2 regions of the Clostridium sp. 19966 genome follow, and region 2 is predicted to be linked to the other one. Evidence: riboswitches for the same ligand, from Rfam matches in the RefSeq annotation. Region 2 holds a riboswitch; the other holds the start of a gene.
The links. Region 2 has a riboswitch for lysine ahead of IAI10_RS14400 (hotdog domain-containing protein). Riboswitches for the same ligand answer to the same signal wherever they lie in the genome.
Positions count from the first base shown of each region.

Region 1: it holds a riboswitch for lysine, as region 2 does, so the genes downstream of both, IAI10_RS18830 (aspartate kinase) here and IAI10_RS14400 (hotdog domain-containing protein) in region 2, are expected to answer to the same signal.

Region 1 covers NZ_JACTOJ010000022.1:14,783-19,255, forward strand. The annotation lists gene lysA (diaminopimelate decarboxylase) at 1-608, opposite strand, end outside; gene IAI10_RS18830 (aspartate kinase) at 664-1,869, opposite strand; lysine riboswitch at 1,977-2,144, opposite strand; gene IAI10_RS18835 (M18 family aminopeptidase) at 2,205-3,503, opposite strand; gene IAI10_RS18840 (cation diffusion facilitator family transporter) at 3,629-4,473, shown strand, end outside.
Region 2 covers NZ_JACTOJ010000013.1:108,789-113,261, forward strand. The annotation lists gene IAI10_RS14390 (DUF445 domain-containing protein) at 1-614, opposite strand, end outside; gene IAI10_RS14395 (PAS domain-containing sensor histidine kinase) at 839-2,194, shown strand; lysine riboswitch at 2,397-2,579, shown strand; gene IAI10_RS14400 (hotdog domain-containing protein) at 2,775-3,155, shown strand; gene IAI10_RS14405 (3-keto-5-aminohexanoate cleavage protein) at 3,174-3,998, shown strand; gene IAI10_RS14410 (L-erythro-3,5-diaminohexanoate dehydrogenase) at 4,000-4,473, shown strand, end outside.

The sequences.
Region 1 (4,473 bases), on a different contig from region 2:
AGGCCTACCAGCTCTATATTAGGTAGCTCTAAAGCTTTTTTTACTGCTTCCATAGTTTTATTATTAAGCACTGTGAAACCAAATTTAGAATCTATTTGACCAGTTCTTATATAATCATGAGTGTGCGCTTCAATGCCTGGAGTTATTCTTAATAAAATTTTCTGTTTCACGCCGTATTTTGCCGCTATTTCATTTATATTGTCTATCTCATAGAAATTATCCGCCACGAATCTCCCTACTCCCAATCTTATTCCCATGTCAATTTCTTCAATTGTTTTATTATTTCCATGAAAATATATTCTTTCCATTGGAAAATCACTTTTATAAGCGGTATAGAGTTCTCCTCCAGATACCACATCAAGCCACATATTTTCTTCATTTAACAGCTTACACATAGCCATTATAAGAAAAGCCTTACCTGCATAAGCCACTCTATTACCTTTTTCAGAAGCTTTAAAGCTTTGATTGTATCTCCTGCATTTCTCTCTTAATAAATTTTCATCAAATACATATAGTGGAGTTCCAAAACTTTCCGCCATGCTGCTGCAGCTTACTCCTCCTACCGTAAGTTTATTGTCTACTACGGCCATTGTACCAAATAACTTCATTTTCCTTCCTCCAATCACAAAAATTAAAACTAAATATTCTTAAAATAGCTATGTTTTAAATGGATGCTTTAAGATTAAATGCCTCTCCCGTTATATCGATTGCTTTAAGCTCATCTTCTCGCTTTATGGTACAAGTAACTCTTATCTCAGAAGTAGTTATCATTTTAACCAATATATTATTCTCGCTAAAAAGCCTAAACATTTTTCCTGCTACTCCAGATGTGGTTTTCATACCTATACCCACAATTGAAAATTTGGTTATATCTTCATCTATTATAATATTTTCCTTACAGGCTAATTGATATAGTATTTCCATACAATCTGAAACATCTTCTTTAGGTATAGTAAAAGATATATTTACCTTATCATCTATCGGAGCCGTCTGGCTTATCATATCTATGTTTATCTTTCTCTCTCCTATTTTACCAAATAATTCAGAGATAATATTTATATCTGAGGATATATTTTTTACTGTTATCGAAATATCATCATTGCTAGTGGCTATTCCTGTGACAGCTTTGGTTTCCATATTGTTAGTCCCTCCTATTATAGTTCCTTTAATATCGCTGCAGCTTAACCCTACATAGATGGGTATATTATATTTTTCTGCAAGTTCTACAGACCTGGAATGCATAACCTGAGCACCTAAACTTGCTAGTTCCAGCATTTCTTCGTAATGAATATCGGATAATTTTTTTGCACTTTTCAGCTTCCTAGGATCACAGGCATATATGCCATCTACATCAGTATATATTTCACAGCTTCCTTTAAGTTTATATGCTAAAGCTACTGCAGAGGTGTCTGAGCCTCCTCTTCCTAAAGTAGTTATGTCTCCCAAATCATTAACTCCCTGAAATCCAGCTACTATTACTATGTTGTCCTCTTCTAAGCTTTCCACAATTTTAGTAATATCCATATCTTTTATAAGTGCTTTGCCATATTGTCCTCTGGTCTGTATATTAAGCTGATAGGCACTATAGCTTACAGCCTTATGTCCCATGGCATTGACAGCCATAGCTAGCATTGCACTTGATACCATCTCTCCTGTGGATAGCAAAGCATCCATCTCCCTTTTATCGGGATTTTCTGTTATTTCTTTTGCTAAGGATATGAGCTCGTCCGTGGTATCTCCCATAGCAGATACTACAACTACCATGCTGTTTCCCTTTTCTTTTCTCGCTATAACAGTTTCTGCTACCTTCTTTATCTTTTCGGAAGTAGCTACGGAACTCCCCCCATATTTTTGTACTACAATATTCAATTTATCACCTCTAGATTGCTGCCCTCCACCTTGAATAGTCACTACATAAAACAAATGCAGCAAAGGAACACCTTTGCTGCTTAAAAACAATTTTAATACAACTACGTGTACCTTGTAGCTCTCCATGGAAAACCATGACAGCCATACATATATTTTATGCACAGCCAGGGAAGATTTTTGCAGTTTCTTCTCTTCGGCCTAAATCCCTTTCCTCTTGCCTCTACGCCCGCCAGCTCCGCAAAAGTACTATTAATTTAGGCACCTCTACCCTAGGTAAAGTTCATTATTTAATTTACATTATGGTAACACAATTATTATATTTATGCAACAGCTATTTACATTGAAAAAAACTCAATCAAAGATTTAGTAATATAAAAATGGTCATATACTCCTCCAAGCTCTCTTACAGAATGCATAGCTAAAAGAGGTGCTCCTATATCCACTGATTTAATTGGAAGATGGGTAGCTGAAAGCGGTCCTATTGTTCTTCCACCTGGTTCATCAGAACGATTAACAAATTTCTGCACAGGTACCTTTGCTTTTTCGCATATCATTTCATATGTACCTATAGATATGCTGTCAGAGGTATAGCTTTGAGCTGCGCTGATTTTTATAGCAGGTCCTTGGTTTAGAATAACCCTGCAGGTTGGATCAAATTTTTCTGTATTATTGGGATGAAGACCTTGAGCCGCGTCTGTAGATATCATAAAGGATTTAGCATAGGCTCTTAAAAGTTCCTCTCTTCCTTTGCCAAGGCTTAGAGCTATCCTCTCTAAAGTATGCACTAATATTTCGGAATTAGCTCCCTGCTTAGTAGAGCTTCCCACTTCCTCATTGTCAAAGCATGCTATAAGGTTGGTAGCTTTCCCAGGTTTTGCATCCAATATTGCATGAATAGCACTGTGCACCATGCTAAGATTATCTATTCTTGAAGAAGATATGAATTCTTCATTTACTCCTAGTAGGCAACCTCTTCCATATTCATATAGAAATAAATCAAAATCCAGTATATCCTCGGCTTTAACCCCTAGCTCCCCTGCTATAAGCTTAACTAAAAACTCATCCTTTTCAAGCTCATCATTTATACAGCCTACCATAGGTATTGTATCCTTCTGAGGATTTAATTCAACACCATGATTCACTTTTCTATTTAAATGTATGGCTAAATTAGGTATTATAGTTATTGGTCTTGATATATTTACTAATCTGCTTTCTGGAAACATTCCAGTACTTTTTACTGCCACCCTTCCAGCTATAGATAGAGGTCTATCAAACCAAGTATTTAAAATCGGTACCCCATATACTTCTGTATTAAGCTTTAAGAAACCCTCATTGCACATCTCAGCATGGGGTTTTATTCTGAAAGTTGGGGAATCTGTGTGTGATCCAGCTATTCTGAAGCCTTCTGCTTCCATCTCTCCTGTACCCACCACAAATCCAAAAAGTGAAGAGTCGTTTCTAGTAGTAAAATATTTTCCTCCCTTTTCTATCTTCCAAGCTTCTTCTTCCTTAAGCTCACTAAAGCCTGCTGACAATAATTCCTTTTTAGCAGCAGCAACAGCATGAAAGGCTGTGGGACTTTCATCTATAAAATCTAATAAATTTTCAGCAAGGCTTTTAATTTCCTTTTCCATCTATATCACTCCGTATCATAAATTATAACAAATTAAAATTTCGATTAATTATTAGTCGACATATTTTATGATATAATATGTACAGAAGTTAATCAATAGAATAAACTATTTTGGGGTGATAATATTTGTTTATTAATACTTTAATTAAAAAGTTCATTAAGAACTTCGAAGATACAAAAAATGAAACTGTAAGAACCAAATATGGATTTTTTGCTGGAATTATAGGTATAGTTATTAATTTAATATTATTTTTCATAAAGATTTCAGTTGGAATTTTGACTAATAGTATTGCTGTCACTGCGGATGCTTTTAATAACCTTTCTGATAGTGCTTCTTCTCTTATCACTATAATTGGATTTAAGCTTTCAAATTTACCTGCTGATGAAGAGCACCCTTTTGGTCATGGAAGAATTGAATATCTATCCGCATTAGTAGTTTCCTTCATGGTTATGTTTGTAGGCTTTCAATTTGTTAAATCTTCTTTTGAAAGGATATTTCATCCTAGCAGAGTAGTATTTCAATTGATTCCATTTTTGCTTATATTACTATCTATGGCTGCGAAGGTATGGCTTTCTTTTTTTAATAAGAAAATAGGATTTATTATAGATTCTGCTGCTTTAAAAGCTTCTGCCTTAGACTCCTTAGGAGACGTAATAATTTCAGCTGTTGTTGCTATATCCCTTATTTTTTCTTTATTCTCTTCCTTTCCTCTAGACGGATATTTAGGAATTTTAGTAGCCGCATTAATTCTTTATTCTGGTTTCACGCTGATAAAAGAAACTGTAAATCCTTTGCTGGGAGAAGCTCCAGATGCAGAGCTGGTAAAGGATATAAAGAAGCGGGTGCTTTCCTATGAAAATATAATAGGTGTCCACGATCTTATAATACATAATTATGGTCCAGGAAAGGCTATGGCATCCATACATGCAGAAGTTCCTTCCAACATAAATATAGTATCCATACATAACGT
Region 2 (4,473 bases):
GAAGTTTTTGTAGTAATAGCCATGTCTTTTAATATGCTGAAAAAATCATCACTCTTTGAAAAAATTATAAGCTCATCTATAATAAAATCCAATATCTTTTCATCATATCCAGATTTAATTGAGGTTTCTATAGAAGATTTAATTATGCTCCATAGAGATATCTTGGTCAAATTTTCCTTTAGAAGCTTAGATATCACTTCTAGAGATTCTTCATCTCTCACATCTATTATTCTGTAGATTAATGAAAATACAGCATTTTTAAAATTTTCATCATCCTTGTTTTTTTTAATATATGAAATTATAATTTCAGAAAAATTGTATTCGCCAGCAAACTTATTTAAGCTGTCTTTTGTGATTAGGTCTTCAGTGACCATATTGCATAGCGCATTAATAATTTTATCTCTGTTTCTAGGAACTATTTCTGTTTTATAAGATATACCTAGAGGTTTATGAAATAGTGCAGTAATACCATACCAATCCGCAAAGCCCCCTATCATAGAAGCACAGAAAGCGCTGCTTAATAAACCGCCCCAAAAAGTTCTATGGAAAGGATATGCTATTAAAAAACCTAAAGTAACGATTATTAACAATATAGTAGCCTTATGTTTATTCATAGGAGGTACCTCCGCAAAAGAATTTATTATTGTTTATTATACCACAATTGATGATTTTTTTATTTCATCAGTAATTTCAAGGTTATTAGAATTATAAATGATGACAGCAATCATTACATATGTTAAAGATATGAACATTTATGTAGTTATTATGAAAAAACTATATTATAATATTGTAATGTATGATTTACAGCAGAAACTTAAGATAGTTATGGAGATAACATATGGAAAATATATCAAGCCTACTTTATAGGCTTCAAAGTCATAAAACTGGAATTGCAATAGTTGTTTTACTAGCATTCATAATATATTTATTGATAGATAGAAATAAGCATATAAGAAAAGAGAAGAAACTTAGGGATGAGATGGAATTTTTAAGGACTGTAATTAATTCTCTTCCAGATATAATATGTTTTAAGAATGCTGAAGGAAGATGGGTAGAAGCTAATGAGGCTATTATGGAACTATATAGTACTGATGATAGAATCATAGGTAAAAACCATGAGGAGCTTTCAAAGCTTCTTCCTGATTTTAAGGAAGAATTGAAGAATTGCGAAAAGACAGATTCGGATATCTGGCATAATGGGAAAACAGCCATGGTGGAAGAAGTATTTCATATTAATAGCGAAAATAAAAGAATATTTGAGGTTATAAAGGTGCCTTTATATTATGAAGATGGAAGTAAGAAGGGACTAGTGGTGGTAGGAAGGGAAATCACAGAAAGAAAAAAAGCAGAAGAAATAAAAAGGCAGGCAGAGGAGAGTAACAAGCGGTTAAATGATTTAAAACAGTACGATGCAGTAAGAACAGAATTCTTTGCTAATTTATCTCACGAATTAAGAACACCGCTCAATATGATAATGGCACCAGTTCAGCTCATAGAGCTCATGCCTGAGAATAAGGAAAAGGTAATGAAATGCGTAGGAATTATAAAACAAAATTGTTTCAGGCTAATTAGATTAATAAATAATATTATAGATATAACTAAAATTGAATCGGGCTACATAACCATGAACATAAAAAAGCAGAATATAGTATCAGTAGTAGAAGATACTGTTATTTCAGCCAGCAATTATATTGAGAACATGGGGCTGGAACTGATATTTGATACGGATATTGAAGAAAAATATATTTATATGGATGCAGATAAATTTGAAAGAATAATTCTTAACTTACTTTCCAATGCGATTAAATTCACTAACCCTGGCGGCAGCATCTTTGTTAATATGTACGACTTGGAAGGAAAAATAAGAATTTCAGTTAAGGATACTGGCATTGGTATACCAGAAAATAAGAGGACCAGCATCTTTGAAAGATTTGTTCAGGTGGACAAATCTCTTTCTAGAAATACTGAGGGAAGCGGCATAGGGCTTTCACTGGTAAAGGCTTTTGTGGAAAAGCATGGGGGTAGCATAAGTATAAACAATGAATATGAAGATGGTACAGAATTTATTATGGATATTCCCACAGATTATTTTAGCGAAAAAGATTGCAGCATAGAAAATGCAGAAATAGAAGGAGAAACCTTAAAGAATAAAGTTCAGATTACGAATATAGAATTTTCTGATATATATTCTTGATAGGCTTAAAAGGTCTTATCAATTATTTAAAAAATAACCCATTAATTTTACAAAAAGTAATAATTATAAGGGAAAAACACAGAAAAATTAATAAACTGCAAAAAGATACCAAAATAGCATAAATAATATTTTTAAAATTTCTCTAGGGTGTATCATTTTTGAGGTAAGTAGAATATATATATTTTACCGATACAAATTAATATACATAAATAGAGGAGCAGGTAATTGGGTAACAGGGAAATGTTAAGGATAAGAACCTCCAAGGTTCTTTGTGAAGGGGTTATCTGCCGAAAGGTCTTGCTGGTTCTTCAGCTAAAACCTTGGAGATAGCAGAAAAAACTGCTGTTTCTGTCATGAAAATATTTTGTGGAGTGCTATTTATGTAATGAGAATATAGATTTTCATTGCATAGCAGCTCTTCATAGGTGAAATTATGATATTAAAAGCACTGAAAATCTTTCAGTGCTTTTTTTAATGCCTTCAGACTGCAGCCAGCATTAATGCAGCTTGGAGATAGGAAGAGAACGACTAGTTTAATGTAAGTCTACATTTAGCAAAACATGAAACGGAGGAATTTGGAATGAAAGCATTAATAAGAGTAAGAATGAGTTTAAGTGATGCCCACTATGGAGGAAATTTGGTGGACGGAGCAAAAATATTGGAGCTATTCGGCGATGTGGCTACAGAGCTTCTAATAATCAATGACGGAGATGAAGGATTATTTAAAGCTTACGATAATATTGAATTTTTGGCACCAGTATATGCAGGGGATTTTATAGAAGCAGAAGGAGAGATAGTTAAGGTGGGAAACTCTTCAAGAGCTATGAGGTTTGAAGCAAGAAAGGTGATAGTGCCAAGGTCAGATGTAAATGAATCTGCAGCAGATGTGCTGGATAAACCTATAGTGGTTTGCAGAGCCTCAGGAACTTGTGTGGTTCCAAAGGATAAGCAGAGAAAATAATTTGGAAGAGGGAGCTATATGGAAAAACTCATAATAACCGCCGCTATATGCGGGGCGGAGGTTACCAAAGAACATAACGAGAAAGTACCTTACACAGTCAGTGAGATAGGAGAAGAAGCAGAAGCTGCTTTTAAAGCAGGGGCGAGCATAATACATCTTCATGTAAGGGAAGATTCAGGAGTTTCTACTCAGGACAAAGAACGCTTTAAGCTCTGTATAGAGGAGATAAAAAAAAGATGCCCTGGGGTGATAATTCAGCCTTCTACTGGAGGAGCTGTAGGAATGACAAATGAAGAAAGACTTCAGCCTATATATCTTAGACCAGAAATGGCTACTCTGGATTGCGGCACCTGCAACTTTGGTGGGGATGATATATTTGTAAACACTGAGAATACCATAATTGAATTTTCTAATAAGATGAAGGAACTTAACATAAAACCAGAGCTAGAGGTTTTTGATAAAGGCATGATAGATATGGTTATTAGATTAAATAAAAAAGGAATAATTAAAGCACCCTTGCATTTTAATTTCGTTCTTGGAGTAAATGGAGGAATAAGTGCTGAGTTAAGGGATTTTTCCTTTATGAAGGATAGCCTGCCAGCAGGAAGCACTTTTACGGCAGCGGGTCTGGGAAGATTTGAATTTACGGTGGCAGCTATGTCCATAATATCGGGAGGTCATGTAAGAGTTGGCTTTGAGGACAATGTATATGTGGAAAAAGGTGTAAAGGCAAAATCAAATGGAGAGTTAGTGGAGAAGGCAGTAAGGCTTTCGAGAGAACTTGGTCGAGAAATTGCTTCTCCTGAGGAAGCTAGGAAAATATTAGGCATAGGGGGATTTTAACATGAAAAAAGGATGTAAATATGGAACTCATAGGGTGCTGAGCCCGGAAGGAGTACTTCCTCAGGCAGCCTATAGCATTAGTAATGATATGGAGCCTTACAGCAATGAAATACTTATCGATGTGCAGGCACTTAATATTGATTCCGCAAGCTTTACACAATTGGAGGAAGAGGCTGGCGGAGATATAGAAAAAATCAAGAAAAGAATACTTGAGATAGTAGCAGCCAGGGGAAAGATGCAGAATCCTGTAACAGGCTCAGGAGGAATGCTTATAGGAACTGTAGAGAAGATAGGTGAAGATTTAAACAATATAGATTTAAAAGTAGGGGACAAAATAGCTTCTTTGGTGTCTTTATCCCTTACACCATTAAAGATTGATGAAATAACGAATATAAAGCCAGAGATAGACAGGGTTGAAGTGAAGGCAAAAGCAATACTTTTTGAAAGCGGTCTTTATGCTAAGCTTCCTCAGGAT